Regions from separate parts of the Streptomyces sp. NPDC090032 genome, predicted to be linked through region 3. Evidence: riboswitches for the same ligand, from Rfam matches in the RefSeq annotation. Region 3 holds a riboswitch; each other region holds the start of a gene.
The links. Region 3 has a riboswitch for thiamine pyrophosphate ahead of thiO (glycine oxidase ThiO). Riboswitches for the same ligand answer to the same signal wherever they lie in the genome.

Region 1 (5,209 bases), on a different contig from region 3:
TCGGCGAGACCGGCGAAGGCGACGCCGTACCCGGCGGAGTTCAGACACGCGCCGAGGACGAGCAGCGTCATCTGCGGCACCCCTCGGTCCAGCGAGGAGAAGGCGACGGTACACAGCCCGGAGGCCAGGACCATCGCGGCGGGGAGGACGCCTCGGGCGATCCTGTTCCCGACCCCTCTTTTGGTCAGCGCGCCGGAGAGCACTCCGACCAGGATGACGGCGACCGCGGATCCCAGATAGGGCAACACGACGAGCCGGCCCGCGGTGGTCGCGTCGTAGCCGAGTCCCTCGCGCAGATAGAGCGGCAGCCAGCTGACACCGACGGACGTGTTGGCGTACGCGACGAAGAACAGGAGCGCCATGCCGATCAGCGTTCCTGTGGAGAACAGACGCCGCAGCGGCACCCGCTCGGGGAGCACCGCCGCCGCCACGTGGTGATCGCCGGCCCGCACACTCTCGGGCCCGGCGTCCCCGCCGAGCAGCCACAGCACCGCGAAGGCCGCGCCGAACGCCGCAAGGACGCCGAAGGCCGCGTGCCAGGAGTACGTCTCGATGACCCAGGTCAGCAGGGGTGCCGCGATCAGCGGGCCGACCCCGGCGCCGGCGATGACGAGCGAGCTGGGCACACTCCTCCGGTGTGCGGGGAACCACGAGTGCGCCACCTGCATCGCCAGCGCGACGGTCGGCCCCTCGGCGAAGCCGAGCAGCACCCGGCACGCGATGATCGTGGTGAAGCCGACCTGGGCGGCCATGGGGGCGAGGCTGAGTGCCCACACCGCGGCGATCCCGGCCAGCAGCCAGCGCGCCCGCACCTTGCCCCCGAGCCAGCCGCCGAGCACGGAACCGACGGCGAAGAGCCAGAAGAAGCTGCTCTGAACGACGCCGAACCGGGAGCCGTCCAGGCCCAGTTCCTTCTTCATCCCCACGCCGGACAGGGCCACGACGACCTTGTCCGCGAAGTTGACGAGCATCAGGCAGACGAGCAGGGCGAGGACGTACCACGCCCTGCGCCGCACGGCGGACGCGCGGGACCCGGACGCGGTCACCGACGGCGAGCCGGGCACTTCTTGTCGGTCGACGGCCATGACGGCCCTCCCTGATCCACGGGGCTGATGTGAGCAGGAAGTGAAGCAGCTCTAACCATGTGGCGCAATGGATTGGACGCAGGGCATCTAGCGTTGGCGGATCTGAAAGCAACAGAGTGATTTCTGTCTAACGCCACCCGGCCGTTCCACATGTTGATCACAGCGTTGCCCGGATGTTGTACCTTTGCCGAAATGGACGACGGCGAGGGGCGAACCGGGATGCAGACGCAAGCGTCGGGACGGACGACCGCGCGCAGACCCCCGGACCGCAAGGCCCGGATCATCGCCGCCGCGTCCGGTCTCTTCCGCGAGCGCGGCTACCACAACGTCTCGGTGGCCGATGTCGCGGCCGAGGTCGGCATCACCGCCCCGGCCCTCTACCGGCACTTCCGCGGCAAGCCCGACCTGCTGCTCCACGTCGTGGACGCCACGGTCAACGCGATCTCGGTGTCCCTCGCCGCGGCCCCGGACCTGGACACCTATCTCCGCACGAGCGCGAGCGAGACCATGGACCGGCGCGGCTCAGCCGTCCTGTGGCAGCGCGAGGCCAGGCACCTGCCGGAGGACCGCCGCAAGGAACAGCGCCGCGCCCTCAAGGACGTCGCCGACCGGATCGCCGGCCTGATCGGCGACGAGCGCCCGGACCTCGACGCGTCCGACCGGCAACTCCTCGCGTGGTCCGTCCTGTCGGTGTTCGGCTCCATCTCCTGGCACCGCACGTCGCTGCCCCGCCGCCGTTTCGAAGAACTCCTCCACCGGCTCGCCCACGCCGCCGCGCACTGCCCCCTCGGGACGAGTACCGGTGCCGAAGCGGGAACTGCGCCGGGCGGATACGCGGGCCTCGCGGTCTCCCGCCGCGAGGAGATCCTCGTCGAGGCGATCCGCCTCTTCGACGAGCGGGGCTTCCAGTCCGTCAGCACCGACGACATCGGCGAGGCCGCCGGAGCGACCGGCCCCAGCATCTACAAGCACTTCCCCACCAAGACCGACCTGCTCGTGGCCGCCGTGCTGCGCGGCGGCGAACAGCGGCGCGCGGGCACGGCACAGGCACTCGCCAAGCCCGGCACCCCGCGCCAGACCCTCGACCGACTGCTGCGCTCGTACATCGAATTCGCCCTGAGTCAAAGCCACTTGATCGGTCTGCTGATCGGCGAGCTGGACCAGCTCCCCGAGAAGGAGCGCAAGGCGGCCCGGCAGAACCAGCGGGAGTACCTGGCGCTGTGGGTGCGCCTGCTCGACGAGGTGCGCCCCGGACTCGACACCGCCGAGGCCAGGATCGTCGTCACCGCGGTGCTGACGGTGGTCGACAACGCGGCCCGGACGGGCTCCGCGGGCGACCGCACGGACCTCGCCGAGCGCCTCGCCGAACTCGGCACGGCACTGCTCCTGAGCGAGAATCCGCCCGCGTAGGCCCATGGCCGGCCGACACCACCCCTGCGCACCGGCCGATGCCGCCGCCTTCGGAGGTCAACTGATGGACGTCGACAGCGTGTTGGACATCCTGGCCGTGCTGCGCCGCGCGGGTACGCACGTGTGGATCGGCGGGGGCTGGGGCATCGACGCGCTCGTCGGCGAGCAGACGCGCGAGCACGGCGACCTGGATCTGATGCACCGACAGGAGCAGGAGTCCGTCGTGGTCGCGGCGCTCGCGCGTCGAGGGTTCACCGAGAGCCTCGACTGGCGTCCGGTGCGGTTCGTGCTTTCGGCGCCCGACGGCCGCGACCTCGATCTGCATCCGCTGACCTTCGCCGCGGACGGGTCCGCCGTCCAGGCCTCCCCCGATCCGCGAAGTCCCTTCGCCTACCCGGCATCGCGCTTCGTGACCGGCACCATCGGCGGAGTCACCGTGCCGTGCCTGTCGGCCCAGCGGCAGGCCGATTTCCACCAAGGGTACGAACCACGCGAACAGGACCTTCACGACATGGCGCTTCTCCGGGCCGCGTTCGGCATCGCCACGCACTTCTGAGCCACGCCCCCAGCTTGCCTCCCGCGACAGGGAAGCTACTCTTGCCGACGTACCGGACACGGGGTGCCCCGAACGAGGGCTGAGATCACACCCGTCGAACCTGAACCAGTTAGCACTGGCGGAGGGATGTCAGCCAATGTCGTTGCCCCATGCCCCGAGCAGCACCGGGACCACCGGACCACGCTCCGTCTTCGACGGGCGGATGCCCGCGGCGCCCGGTGACCTGCGGGTCGAGGCGCGCGGAATCGCGCCGGTCCCCGAGACCCACCGCTACGGCGGCGCCGGGCGCCTGTTCACCGTGTGGTTCGCCCCGAACCTGACCATGACCGGCGTCTTCACCGGCACCGTCGGTATCGCACTCGGCCTGGACTTCGCCACCGCGCTGGCCGCCGTCGTCCTCGGCACCCTCGTCGGCGCCGTGCCCACCGCGTATCTCGGTACGTGGGGCAGCGCGACCGGCGCGGGGCAGCTCCCGCTGGCGCGGCTCGCGTTCGGCCGGGCCGTCGCGGTGCCCGGCGTCCTGCAGTGGCTGTCGTCGGTCGCCTGGGACGCGCTGATCGGCCTGTTCGGCGGCGACGCGCTCGCCCGGCTGTGCGGCTGGCCGTTCTGGGTCGGCGTGCTCGTGATGATGCTGGCGCAGGGCGCGCTCGGCGTGCTCGGCTACGAGGCCGTCCACCGGCTGCAGAAGCTGATGACCTTCGTCCTGGCCGCCGCCTTCGCGGTCCTCGCCGTCAAGCTTCTCGACGGTGTCCATCCGGTCACCAACGGGGCCGCGCACGGCGCCGACCAGGCCGGCGCGTTCGTCCTGACCAGCACGATCGCGCTCAGCCTGTCCCTGTCCTGGGCCCCGTACGCAAGCGACTTCAGCCGCTACCTTCCGGCGGCCACCTCCCGTAAGCGCATGTTCTGGTTCACACTCCTCGGCGTCACCGTCTCCTTCGTCGCCGTCCAGGCGCTGGGGCTGTGGGGCGCCTCCGTCTTCACCGACCAGACCGCGCGCGGTGTCGACGAGCTGCTCGGCGGCGGCGTTCTCGGTTCCTTCGGGCTGCTCGCCGTGGCGCTGGCGGCCCTGTGCAGCAACGCCATGAACGACTACAGCGGCTCGCTGGCCCTGCAGACCATCGGCGTCCGGATCCCGCGGCCGCTCGCGGCGGCGCTCGCCGCGGTGCTCGGCTTCCCACTGGTGCTGTGGATGCACGCCGCCGACACCGCGGCCCGCTTCCAGAACGTGCTGCTGTTCGTCGGCTACTGGATCCCCGGCTTCGTCGCGGTCGTGGCCGTCGACTGGTTCGCCCGTGCCAGGGCCCGGGGCGGCGCGCCGGTCGACCTGGCCACCGAGTCCGCCCGGCCGCAGCCCTGGTGGCCCGGACTCCTCGCTTTCGTCGCCGCCTTCGCCGCGGCGGTCCCGTTCATGGACAGCGGCCTGTACGTGGGCCCGGTCGCGAAGGCCCTGCACGGCGCCGACCTCGCTTACTACGTGGCCTTCGTCGCCGCGCTCGTCGTGTACGCGCCCCTGAGACTGCGCTGCCCGACCGCCGTCGCCCCCACCGCACCCTACGAGGAGGCCCGCACATGACCGTGCCCGTGAGCAGCGGACGCGTCGCGCCGCCCCGCGTCCTGACCGTCGCCGGTTCGGACTCGGGCGGCGGCGCCGGGATCCAGGCCGACCTCAAGACGATGCTGGCGCTCGGCGCCCACGGCATGAGCGTCGTGACGGCCGTCACCGCGCAGAACTCCCTCGGGGTCCAGGGCGCGTGGGAACTCCCCGTCGACGCGGTGCGCACGCAGTACCGCAGCGTCGTGGACGACATCGGCGTCCAGGCGGTCAAGACCGGGATGCTCTCGTCGCCGGTGCTGGTGGAGGCGGTGGCCGAACTGCTCGCCGGTACGGACGCCCCGGTGGTCGTGGACCCGGTGAGCGTGTCCAAGCACGGCGATGCGCTGCTCGCCGAGGACGCACTGGACGCGGTACGCACGAAGCTGCTGCCGGTCGCGACGGTGGCCACGCCGAACCTGGACGAGGTGGCGCAGCTGACCGGTCTCACCGTCACGGACGACGACGGCATGCGCCGGGCCGCGGCGCGGCTGCTGTCGTTCGGACCGCGCTGGGTGCTGGTCAAGGGCGGCCATCTGCCGGGGGCGGCCGTTGACCTGCTCA
Region 2 (5,209 bases), on a different contig from region 3:
GGCCACGACCCGCAACAGCGTCGACTTGCCGCTGCCGCTGGGACCGAGCACACACACGATCTCGTGCTCGGCGACCTCCAGGCCGACGCGGTCGAGCGCCGCATGCGCAGACTTGGACGGGCCGCCGAACCGCACGGTCGCTTCGTCCAGGCTCAGCAGGGCCATCAGAACTCCCCCGTCGTACGGTCCGTGCGGATGCGTTCGAGCAGCAGCAGAGACACCGCGCACACCACCATGAGAATCGTCGAAAGGGCCATCGCCTGGCCGTAGTTGAGGTCACCGGCGCGGCCGAGGAGCCGCGCCACGGCGACCGGCAGAGTGGGGTGGTCGGGACGGGCGATGAACACGGTCGCCCCGAACTCGCCGAGCGACACGGCGAACGCGAACCCGGCCGCGATCAGCAGCGCCCTGCGCACCATCGGCAGATCCACCTCACGCCAGGCCCGCAGCGGCGAGGCGCCGAGGACGGCGGCGGCCTCGCGCAGCCGCCCGTCCACCGCGCGCAGGACCGGCAGCATGGTGCGGACGACGAAGGGCACCCCGACGAGGGCTTGGGCCAGCGGCACCAGGATCCAGCTGCCGCGCAGGTCGAGGGGCGGCTTGTCCAGGGTGATCAGGAATCCGAAGCCGACGGTGACGGCCGAGACGCCGAGCGGCAGCATGAGGAGCGCGTCGAAGCCCCGTACGAGACGGCCCGCCTTCCTCGTCAGGGCGGCGGCGGCCAGTCCACCGATCGCGACCGCGATGGCGGTCGCGGCCAGCGCGTACGTGAGCGAGTTCCCGATCGCCTCGATCGGCGGCACCAGGAACACGCCGCTGTCGGACGAGGTCAGCGCCTTGTAGTAGGCGAGTCCGAAGCCGTCGGGCCCGCCCGCGCCCCGGAAGGACCGCTGGATCAGCACGCCGAGCGGCAGCAGGATCAGCACCGCGACCGTGGCAACCACCCCGGCGAGCAGCGCCCACTGGCCCACGCCGCGCGGGCGCCGGGCGGTGTGCGCCGCGTCGACCAGGCGCAGCGCGCTCTCCCGCCGGCGCACGCTCCAGGCGTGCACGGCGAGGATGATCCCCACAGCGGCGAACTGCACGATCGTGAGGACGGCCGCCGTGGAGAGGTCGAAGATCTGCGCGGTCTGCCGGTAGATCTCCACTTCGAGGGTGGAGAAGGTCGGCCCGCCGAGGATCTGGACCACGCCGAACGAGGTGAACGTGAAGAGGAAGACCATCAGCGCGGCGGCCGCGACGGCGGGGCCGAGCGCGGGCAGCGTCACCTGCCGCCAGGCCGTCCAGCGGGAGGCGCCCAGCATCCGGGCGGCCTCCTCCTGCCGGGGGTCGAGCTGCGACCACAGTCCGCCGACCGTGCGGACGACGACGGCGTAGTTGAAGAAGACATGGGCGAGCAGGATGGCCCACACCGTGGTGTCGAGGCGTACGCCCCACAGGCTGTCGAGCAGCCCGCCGCGGCCGACCAGTGCCAGGAACGCCGTGCCGACGACGACGGTCGGCAGCACGAACGGCACGGTGACGGCGGCCCTCAGGACCTGCTTGCCCCGGAACTCGAAGCGCGCGAAGACGTACGCGCCGGGGAGCGCGATCAGCAGCGTGAGCACCGTCGACGCGAGCGCCTGCCAGGTCGTGAACCACAGGACGTGCCGGATGTCGGACTGCCCCAGCACGTCGGCGATCCGCCCGAACTGCCAGTGCCCGCCCGCCTTCAGGCCGCGGGAGACGATGGCCGCGACCGGATAGGCGAAGAAGATCGCGAAGAACGCGACGGGCACGGCCATCAGGCCGAGCCGCGCCGCGCTCCCGCTGCCCCGGGAACCCCGGGAGCCTCGGGAGGACCGCTTCCGAGGCTCTACTTCAGTACGAGTGAGGTCCACGACTTGACCCAGGCGTCACGGTTGTCGGCGATCTTCTTCGGGGCCATGGTCTTCGGGTGGTCGACCACGACGTCGTACTTCGCGTAGTCGGCCGGCAGGGCCGCGTCCTTCGTCACCGGGTCCACGAACATGTTCAGCGGCATGTCCTGCTGGAACTCCTTCGCGATCAGGAAGTCGAGCAGCGCCTTGCCGCCCTTCTCGTTCTTCGCGTGGCTCAGCAGGCCGGCGAACTCGGTCTGGCGGAAGCAGGTGCCGGCCGCGACCCCGGTCGGGGCCGTCTTCGGCTGCGGGTCCGAGTAGATCGCCTCGGCCGGCGGCGACGACGCGTACGACACGACGAGCGGCCGGTCGCCGCCCGCCTTCCTGCCACCGGCGGAGCCCGAGAACTCCTCGTTGTAGGCCTGCTCCCAGCTGTCGACGACCTTCACGCCGTTGGCCTTGAGCTTCTTCCAGTAGCCCTGCCAGCCTCCGTCGCCGTACTGCGCGGCACTGCCGAGCAGGAAGCCGAGACCGGGCGACGACGTCGACACGTTCTCCGTGACCAGGAGGTTCTTGTACGCGGGCTCGGCCAGGTCGTCGAACGAGGCGGGCGGCGTCAGCTTGTGGTCGGCGAAGTACTTCTTGTCGTAGTTGACGCAGATGTCGCCGGTGTCGATGGGAGTGACCCGGCGCTTGTCCTTGTCCAGCTGGTACTCGGGACGGACGCGGTCCAGGCCCTTGGCCTCGTACGGCTGGAAGAGTCCGTTGTCGAGGGCGCGCGACAGGAGCGTGTTGTCGACGCCGAAGAGGACGTCGCCCTGCGGGTTGTCCTTGGACAGGACGGCCTTGTTGACGGCCTCTCCCGCGTCACCGTCCTTCAGGACCGTGACCTTGTAGCCGGATCGCTTCTCGAAGTCCTTGAGCACGCTCTTGGAGACGGCCCACGAGTCATGGCTGACGAGGGTGACCGTGTGGGAGTCCGCCGAGTCCTCGCCGGAGCCGGAGCCCCCGCACGCGGAGAGCGTGACGAGTCCGAGACCGGCCGCCACGGCGACGGCCGTGGCCTTGATGGTGGTGCTCACTTAAGTTCCCTCCTGGGTGACCAGGAAGAGACGCGGCCCCGCCCGGGATCGCGGACGATTCCCGGGCAGGGCGCAACAGCTTGAGTGGCGACCGAACTTCCTACCCAGAATGACCTGGGCAAGGTTCAGAGGGTCTGCGGCCGATGCCGCACTCTCAGCGCTGTGGCGCTCCCCTGTCGGAATATGAAGATGTACGTACGCCAGTCAGGTTACCGCTCGGTGGCGGCGAGCTGACCGCACGCCCCGTCGATCTCCTGGCCACGGGTGTCGCGGACGGTGACCGGGACGCCGTGGGCCGCGATGGCCTCGACGAAGGCCTTCTCGTCCTCGGGGCGCGAGGCCGTCCACTTCGAGCCCGGCGTCGGGTTCAGCGGGATCAGGTTGACGTGGACGCGCTTGCCCTTGAGCAGGCGGCCGAGCCGGTCACCACGCCACGCCTGGTCGTTGATGTCGCGGATGAGCGCGTACTCGATGGAGATGCGGCGGCCCGACTTCTCGGAGTACTCCCACGCCGCGTCGAGGACCTCACGGACCTTCCAGCGCGTGTTGACCGGGACGAGGGTGTCACGCAGCTCGTCGTCGGGGGCGTGCAGCGAGACGGCGAGGCGGCACTTGAGGCCCTCGTCGGCGAGCCGGTGCATGGCGGGGACCAGACCGACGGTCGAGACGGTGATACCGCGCTGCGAGAGGCCGACGCCGTCCGGCTCGGGGTCGGTGAGCGCGCGGATGGCGCCGACGACCCGCTTGTAGTTGGCCAGGGGCTCGCCCATGCCCATGAAGACGATGTTGCTCAGACGGGCCGGGCCGCCCGGGATCTCGCCGTCGCGCAGCGCGCGCATGCCGTCGACGATCTGGTGCACGATCTCGCCCGTCGACAGGTTCCGGTCGAGGCCGGCCTGTCCTGTGGCGCAGAACGGGCAGTTCATTCCGCAGCCCGCCTGCGAGCTGATGCACATGGTGACCCGGTCCGGGTAGCGCATCAGGACGGACTCGACGAGCGTGCCGTCGAAGAGCCGCCACAGGGTCTTACGGGTGGTGTCCTGGTCGGTCGACAGATGCCGGACGACCGTCATCAGCTCCGGAAGCAGCGCCTCCTGCAGCTTGCCGCGCGAGCCGGCGGGGATGTCGGTCCACTCCGCGGGGTCGTGCGCGAACCGCGAGAAGTAGTGCTGCGACAGCTGCTTGGCGCGGAACGGCTTCTCACCGATCGCGGCAACGGCCTCCTTCCGCTCGGCGGGCGAGAGGTCGGCGAGGTGCCGCGGCGGCTTCTTGGCTCCGCGCGGGGCGACGAAAGTGAGTTCTCCGGGCTTAGGCATAACCCTTCCAGTGTCGCAGATCGAATCATGTGACCTGGAACTCAGGAGAGGGAGGGTTCGTCATGGTCATCAACGGTCGTCATCGTGTGCGTGCCACCGCAGTTTGCGGGGTGCGAGAGGTTGCCGGGTGATCAGGCACGGGGCGTGACGGTGCGCCCTATGGCGATCATGGCCGCGTCGTCGTTCAGGTGTCCGCCGACGTGGTGCAGCAGGTCGCGCCGGAAGCGGCCGAGGAAGGCGTCGGGGTCGTTCTCGGTCCAGCCTGTGATGCGCTCGGCGAGCGGGTAGAACGTGCCGGTGGCGTCGCGGGCCTCGGTGACGCCGTCGGTGTACAGCAGCAGCAGGTCTCCCGCCTCGAACGGGAAGCTGTCGACGTGGTAGCGCGGATGCGCCAGTTCACCCAGGCCCAGCGGAGGTGCGGGATAAAGGGCGTCGATCGTCGTCGGTCGGCCGTTGCACAGGACGACCGGTGGCGGGTGCCCGCAGGCGATCATCTGGACCCGGCCGTCCCCGTCGGGGATGTCCAGGATGTTGGCGGTGATGAACGTTTCGCCGAAACAGCTCGCCTCGCCCGGCTCCATCAGGTCCCAGCACACGCTGCGGTCGAGGTAGGCCACCAGCTCGCCCAGGCTCGCCTGGCGGTGGGCGGCGACGCGGAACGCTCCGAGCAGCAAGGCGGCGTCGTTGACCGCGGTCATCCCCTTGCCCCGCACGTCACCGACGATCAGCCGGGTGCCGGAGGTCGTGCGCGCCGCCGCGTACAGATCCCCACCGATCTGGGCCTCGGCCTCTGCTGCGAGGTAGAGGGAAGCCACGCGCAGCGACCCGATCTCCTTGGGCAGCGGCGGGAGGACCACACGCTGAGCGGCCTCGGACACGTACCGCACTTGCGCCAGCACCTTTGCGCGACGCTCCCGCAGTACACAGAAGATCACCAGACTCGTGCCGACCA
Region 3 (5,209 bases):
CGTTCAGGTGCTGGTAGAGGACCTGGGCGGGGGAGTCGCCCGAGTGCGGCTTGGAGCCCGTGAGCATCTCGTAGAGCACCACCCCGCACGCGTACACGTCGACGCGGGGGTCGGTGGTGCCCGACTCGATCTGCTCGGGGGCGAGGTAGGAGACGGTGCCGAGGACGGCGCCCGTGGTGTTCGTGACGGTGTCCACGGCCCGTACGAGGCCGAAGTCCGCCACCTTCACGCGGCCGTCGTCGCCTATCAGGACGTTCTCCGGCTTCATGTCGCGGTGCACGAAGCCCGCGCGGTGCGCGGCGCCGAGTGCGGCGAGGACCGGCTCCAGGATGTCGAGCGCGGCGCGCGGCCGCAGTGCTCCGCGGTCCCGCAGGACGTCCCGCAGGGTGCAGCCCGCGACGTACTCCATCGCCAGATAGACGTACTGCCCGTCCGCGCCCTGGTCGAAGACCCCGACCACATTCGGGTGGGAGAGCCGGGCGACGGACTTGGCCTCGCGGATGAAGCGCTCGACGAACGAGACGTCGGCGGCGAGGGCCGGGTGCATCACTTTGAGCGCGAGCACACGGTCGAGGCGGGTGTCCACGGCCCTGTAGACCGTGGCCATCCCGCCGACCGCGATGCGTGCGTCGACGCGGTACCGGCCGTCGAGCACCTGCCCGACGAGAGGGTCCTGAAGGGTCGTGTCCACGCAGGTGAGTGTACGAGCCGCCGCCGACACCCGGCTCCGCAGTCGTCCACGGACGGCCGTACTGCAGCAGAGCTGTAACCGGGCCGTAAGGCCCTCAGAACGCGGGCCGCTCCGGGTCGAGCCTGGCCATGCCGGACACGGGCGAGGAGGCCTCCGCGAAGTGCCTGCGGGGGATCCGGCCCGCCCGGAACGCCAGCCGCCCGGCCTCGACCGCGTGCCGCATGCCCTCCGCCATCAGGGTGGGCTCCTGCGCACGGGTCACCGCCGAGGCGAGCATCACACCGGCGCAGCCCAGCTCCATCGCGAGCGCCGCGTCCGACGCGGTTCCGGCGCCCGCGTCCAGGATCACCGGCACGCGCGCGTGCTCGGTGATCAGCTGGAAGTTGTGCGGGTTGCGGATACCGAGCCCGGAGCCGATGGGGGAGCCGAGCGGCATGACCGCGGCGCAGCCCACGTCCTCCAGCTTCCGCGCGAGCACCGGGTCGTCGTTCGTGTACGGAAGCACGGTGAAGCCGTCGTCGACGAGGATCTCGGCGGCGTCCAGGAGCTCGATCGGGTCGGGCAGCAGGGTGCGCTCGTCCGCGATGACCTCCAGCTTGACCAGGTCGGTGCCGAGCGCCTCACGCGCGAGGCGGGCGGTCAGGACGGCCTCACCTGCGGTGAAACAGCCCGCAGTGTTGGGCAGTACCTGGATCCCCAGCTTCTCCAGGACGGAGAGCACGGAGCCCTGCACGCTCGCGTCCACGCGCCGCATCGCGACGGTCGTCAGCTCGGTGCCGGACGCGACGAGGGAGCGTTCCAGGACGTCGAGGCTGGGCGCCCCGCCCGTGCCCATGATCAGGCGGGACGAGAAGGACGTGCCGCCGATGACCAAGGAGTCGTCAGCCATGGGTTCAGCCTCCCTGGACCGCGGTGAGGACCTCGACGCGGTCCCCGTCCGTGAGTGCGGTGCCGGCCCACTGCGCGCGCGGGACGACGGTTTCGTTGAGTGCTGCGGCGACGCCGGACGGCGCCGTGGTCAGGGCCGCGACGAGGGCGTCGAGCGTGGTGCCCGAAGCGACCTGGCGGCCCTCGCCGTTGACAGAGACGTTCATACGGACTGCTCCACAGAGACGGGTGCGGGGACGGCGCCGAAGCGCCGCGGGGTGAAGGGGCGGGCCACTTCGGGGAGTTCGCCGGTGGCGAGCACGTGGGCCATGGAGTCGCCGGTGACCGGCGTGAGCAGCACGCCGTTGCGGTAGTGGCCGGTGGCGAGCAGCAGGCCCGGCAGGGTGGTCGGGCCGAGGATCGGGGCGTTGTCCGGGGAGCAGGGGCGCAGGCCCGCGATGGTCTCCGTGAGCGGCAGTTCCGTGATGCCGGGCACCAGCTCGTGGGCGTCGCGCAGCAGCTCGTAGACGCCGCCCGCGGTGACCGTCGTGTCCCAGCCGAGTTCCTCGCTGGTGGCCCCGACGACCAGCTCGCCGTCGACCCGGGGTACCAGGTAGAGGTTGCCGCCGCGCACGACGGCGCGCACGGTGCGGCTCAGGAACGGCGCGTACACCTTCGGCACGGTCAGGCGCAGCACCTGCCCCTTCACCGGGCGCACCGGCGGCAGTACGTCGTCCGGGACCCCGGCGAGGCGGCCGCTGAGGCTGCCGCCGGCGAGGACGACCTGGTCCGCGTCGAGCCCGGTGCCGTCGGCGAGGACCACGCCGCGAGCGCGCTCTCGTACGACTGTCAGCCGCTCGGCCCACTGCCGGTGGAACTGCACCCCGGCCCGCTCGCAGGCCGCGACAAGGGCCTTCGCGAGGCGCCTCGGGTCGATCTGGTGGTCACCGTCGACGCGCAGGCCGCCCCGCACGGACGGGGCCAGCATCGGTTCGAGGCGCCGGCACTCGCGGCCCGACAGCCACTCCGACTCCAGGCCCGACGCGCGCTGGAGGGCGTGCAGTTCCCGAAGGTGCGCGCGGTCGTCCGCGTCGAGCGCGACGGCCAGGGTGCCGCACGCGCGGTAGCCGAGGTCGAGCCCGGTGGCCTCGGAGAGCTCGGCGGCGAACGCCGGATAGCGGCGCGCGGACTCCACGTTGAGCCCCAGGAGGGTCTGTTCGGCCTCTCCGTAGTGCAGTTCGGTGACGGCGGCGAGCATCCCGGCCGCCACCTGTGCGGCCCCGCCGCCCGGTTCGGGGTCCACGACCGCGGTGCGCAGCCCGCGCTGCGCGGCCCGCCACGCGGTGACGAGACCGATGATCCCGCCGCCCACGACCAGGACGTCGGAGCCTTCTGAAGTACGAGACATGGGCGTCCAGCCCCTCCCTTCGCCGGCATGACCCGGATCAGGTTCGTACGGTCGGAGGCCGTCCCAGCCTCCCTCTCAGCCCGGTACGTCCGGGCTCCCGCGAGTGCTTTACGGTGGCCACCCTAAACCGTTGCCCCGACCCCCAGTAAGGGAGCCCGCCCGCATGGCCCGCTCGCTCGACGGACTCGTCCTCGCCCCGGTCGCCGACCAGGCTCCAGGTCAGGTGGGTACGCGGACGCGGTTCACGTACCACGAGGAGGACGGCCGGATCTGGGCCGAGTACGCGGGCGGGGACGTCGTGCGCGGCCACCTCGTGGGCACGCGTGAAGGGGACCGGATCGACTTCAGGTACGTACAGCTGAAGACGGACGCGACGACCTCCTCCGGGCACTGCGTCTCGCTCGTCGTCGACCTTCCCGACGGGCGGGTGCGGCTGGACGAGACGTGGGAGTGGGAGTCGCAGACGGGCAGCGGGACGAGCGTCGTCGAAGAGGTCCCGGGCGCCTGACGGCGGGAGCGGGGGAGGGCCTGAGCGGTCAAACCGGCGCCCGGTGTGGAAGACGTCACGGACGCGGTGTGACGGGCCCGATGACTGACTGAACGTCAGGTGCATATGGTGATCCGGTGAGCGAGCAGAACCAGAACCAGGCCCCGGTGCCCCAGGCAGGGCGGCACGTCGTCATCGTCGGCGCCGGGATGGCGGGGGTCCAGACCGCCGTGGCCCTGCGCGAACAGGGCTTCACCGGCGCCGTCACGCTGATCGGCGCGGAACCCCACCAGCCGTACGACCGGCCTCCGCTGTCCAAGGCCGTCCTGCTCGGCAAGGCCGAGGGGTCCGCGTTCGACGTGGACTTCGAAGCCCTCGACATCACGCTCGAACTGGGCCGCGAGGTCACCGGCGTACGCCCCGCCGAGCACACCCTCGACACCGCCACGGGCCCCGCCCCCTACGACGTCCTGGTCCTCGCGACCGGCGCCGAACCCATCAGGCTGCCCGGCACGGAGGACATCCCCGGCGTCCATCTGCTGCGCACGCTCGACGACGCCGAGCGCCTCCGTCCCGTCCTCGCCGCACAGCGCGACATCGTCGTCGTGGGCGCGGGCTGGATCGGCGCCGAGTTCGCCACCGCGGCCCGCGAGGCCGGCTGCGCGGTCACCGTCGTCGAGGCGGCCGAGCGGCCGCTCGCCGGGGCGCTGCCCGAGGAGGTCGCCGCCCCCATGGCCGCCTGGTACGCGGACGCCGGCGCGGAACTGCGCACCCACGCGCGCGTGGAGCACGTCGAGCCCGGAGCCGTCCTCCTCGACGACGGCACCCGGGTGCCCGCCGGCGCCGTCGTCGTCGGCATCGGGGCCCGCCCCGCCACCGGCTGGCTCACCGGCTCCGGCATCACGCTCGGCGCCCACCGCGAGGTAGTGGCGGACAACCACCTGCGCACCTCCGAGCCCGATGTGTACGCCGTCGGCGACTGCTCGTCCTTCCCGTCGGGCAGGTACGGCGAGCGCCTGATGGTCCACCACTGGGACAACGCGCTCCAGGGCCCCCGCACGGTCGCCGCCAACATCATCGGCGAGGCCCCGGCGACGTACGACCCGGTGCCGTACTTCTGGTCGGAGCAGTTCGGCCGCTTCGTGCAGTACGCCGGGCACCACGCGGCCGCCGACACCACCGTGTGGCGCGGCGACCCGCAGGGCGCGTCCTGGAGCGTGTGCTGGCTGCGCGAGAACCGGCTCGTCAGCGTTCTCGCCGTGGGCCGCCCGCGCGACCTGGCACAGGGGCGCAAGCTCATCGAGTCGGGCGCCTCGCTGGACCCGCAGGTCATCAGCGACCCGACCCGCCCGCTGAAGGCCGCTGCCGCCTGACCGCCCCGCCGGGGCGACCGGGGCTTTTACGCGGCCGCGTTTCCCACTGTCAGTCCGGGATGGCAGGCTTGTCCTGTGACCGAGATTGACGCAAAGATCGATGCTCTCGTCCCCGAGTGGCTCACCCTCCCCGACATCGCCGAGCAGTTCGGCGTGGAGGTGACGCGCGTGCGGCAGCTGGTGAAGGAAGGCCAGGTGATCGCCGTACGCCGCGGTGAGAACAGGGCGCTGCACGTGCCCGCCGCCTTCATCGACGGCGACAAGGTCGTCAAGGGCCTCACCGGGACCCTGACCCTGCTGAGGGACGACGGCTACAACGACGAAGAGATGCTCGAGTGGCTCTTCACCCCCGACCCGACCCTGCCGGGCACCCCCGCGCAGGC

Region 1: another riboswitch for thiamine pyrophosphate. It lies ahead of ACIPWY_RS06895 (purine-cytosine permease family protein); the one in region 3 lies ahead of thiO (glycine oxidase ThiO).
Region 2: another riboswitch for thiamine pyrophosphate. It lies ahead of ACIPWY_RS24050 (thiamine ABC transporter substrate binding subunit); the one in region 3 lies ahead of thiO (glycine oxidase ThiO).

Annotation. Positions count from the first base shown of each region.
Region 1 covers NZ_JBIVFF010000002.1:695,490-700,698, reverse strand. Annotated here, with positions in the region: gene ACIPWY_RS06910 (MFS transporter) at 1-1,085, opposite strand, end outside; gene ACIPWY_RS06905 (TetR/AcrR family transcriptional regulator) at 1,278-2,495, shown strand; gene ACIPWY_RS06900 (nucleotidyltransferase domain-containing protein) at 2,560-3,051, shown strand; TPP riboswitch at 3,101-3,195, shown strand; gene ACIPWY_RS06895 (purine-cytosine permease family protein) at 3,188-4,627, shown strand; gene thiD (bifunctional hydroxymethylpyrimidine kinase/phosphomethylpyrimidine kinase) at 4,624-5,209, shown strand, end outside.
Region 2 covers NZ_JBIVFF010000009.1:277,278-282,486, reverse strand. Annotated here, with positions in the region: gene ACIPWY_RS24060 (ABC transporter ATP-binding protein) at 1-165, opposite strand, end outside; gene ACIPWY_RS24055 (iron ABC transporter permease) at 165-1,784, opposite strand; gene ACIPWY_RS24050 (thiamine ABC transporter substrate binding subunit) at 1,856-2,941, opposite strand; TPP riboswitch at 3,021-3,126, opposite strand; gene rlmN (23S rRNA (adenine(2503)-C(2))-methyltransferase RlmN) at 3,151-4,257, opposite strand; gene ACIPWY_RS24040 (PP2C family protein-serine/threonine phosphatase) at 4,389-5,209, opposite strand, start outside.
Region 3 covers NZ_JBIVFF010000003.1:480,361-485,569, forward strand. Annotated here, with positions in the region: gene pknB (Stk1 family PASTA domain-containing Ser/Thr kinase) at 1-691, opposite strand, end outside; gene ACIPWY_RS09230 (thiazole synthase) at 786-1,580, opposite strand; gene thiS (sulfur carrier protein ThiS) at 1,585-1,785, opposite strand; gene thiO (glycine oxidase ThiO) at 1,782-2,966, opposite strand; TPP riboswitch at 2,964-3,077, opposite strand; gene ACIPWY_RS09245 (hypothetical protein) at 3,130-3,474, shown strand; gene ACIPWY_RS09250 (NAD(P)/FAD-dependent oxidoreductase) at 3,663-4,826, shown strand; gene ACIPWY_RS09255 (Rv2175c family DNA-binding protein) at 4,902-5,209, shown strand, end outside.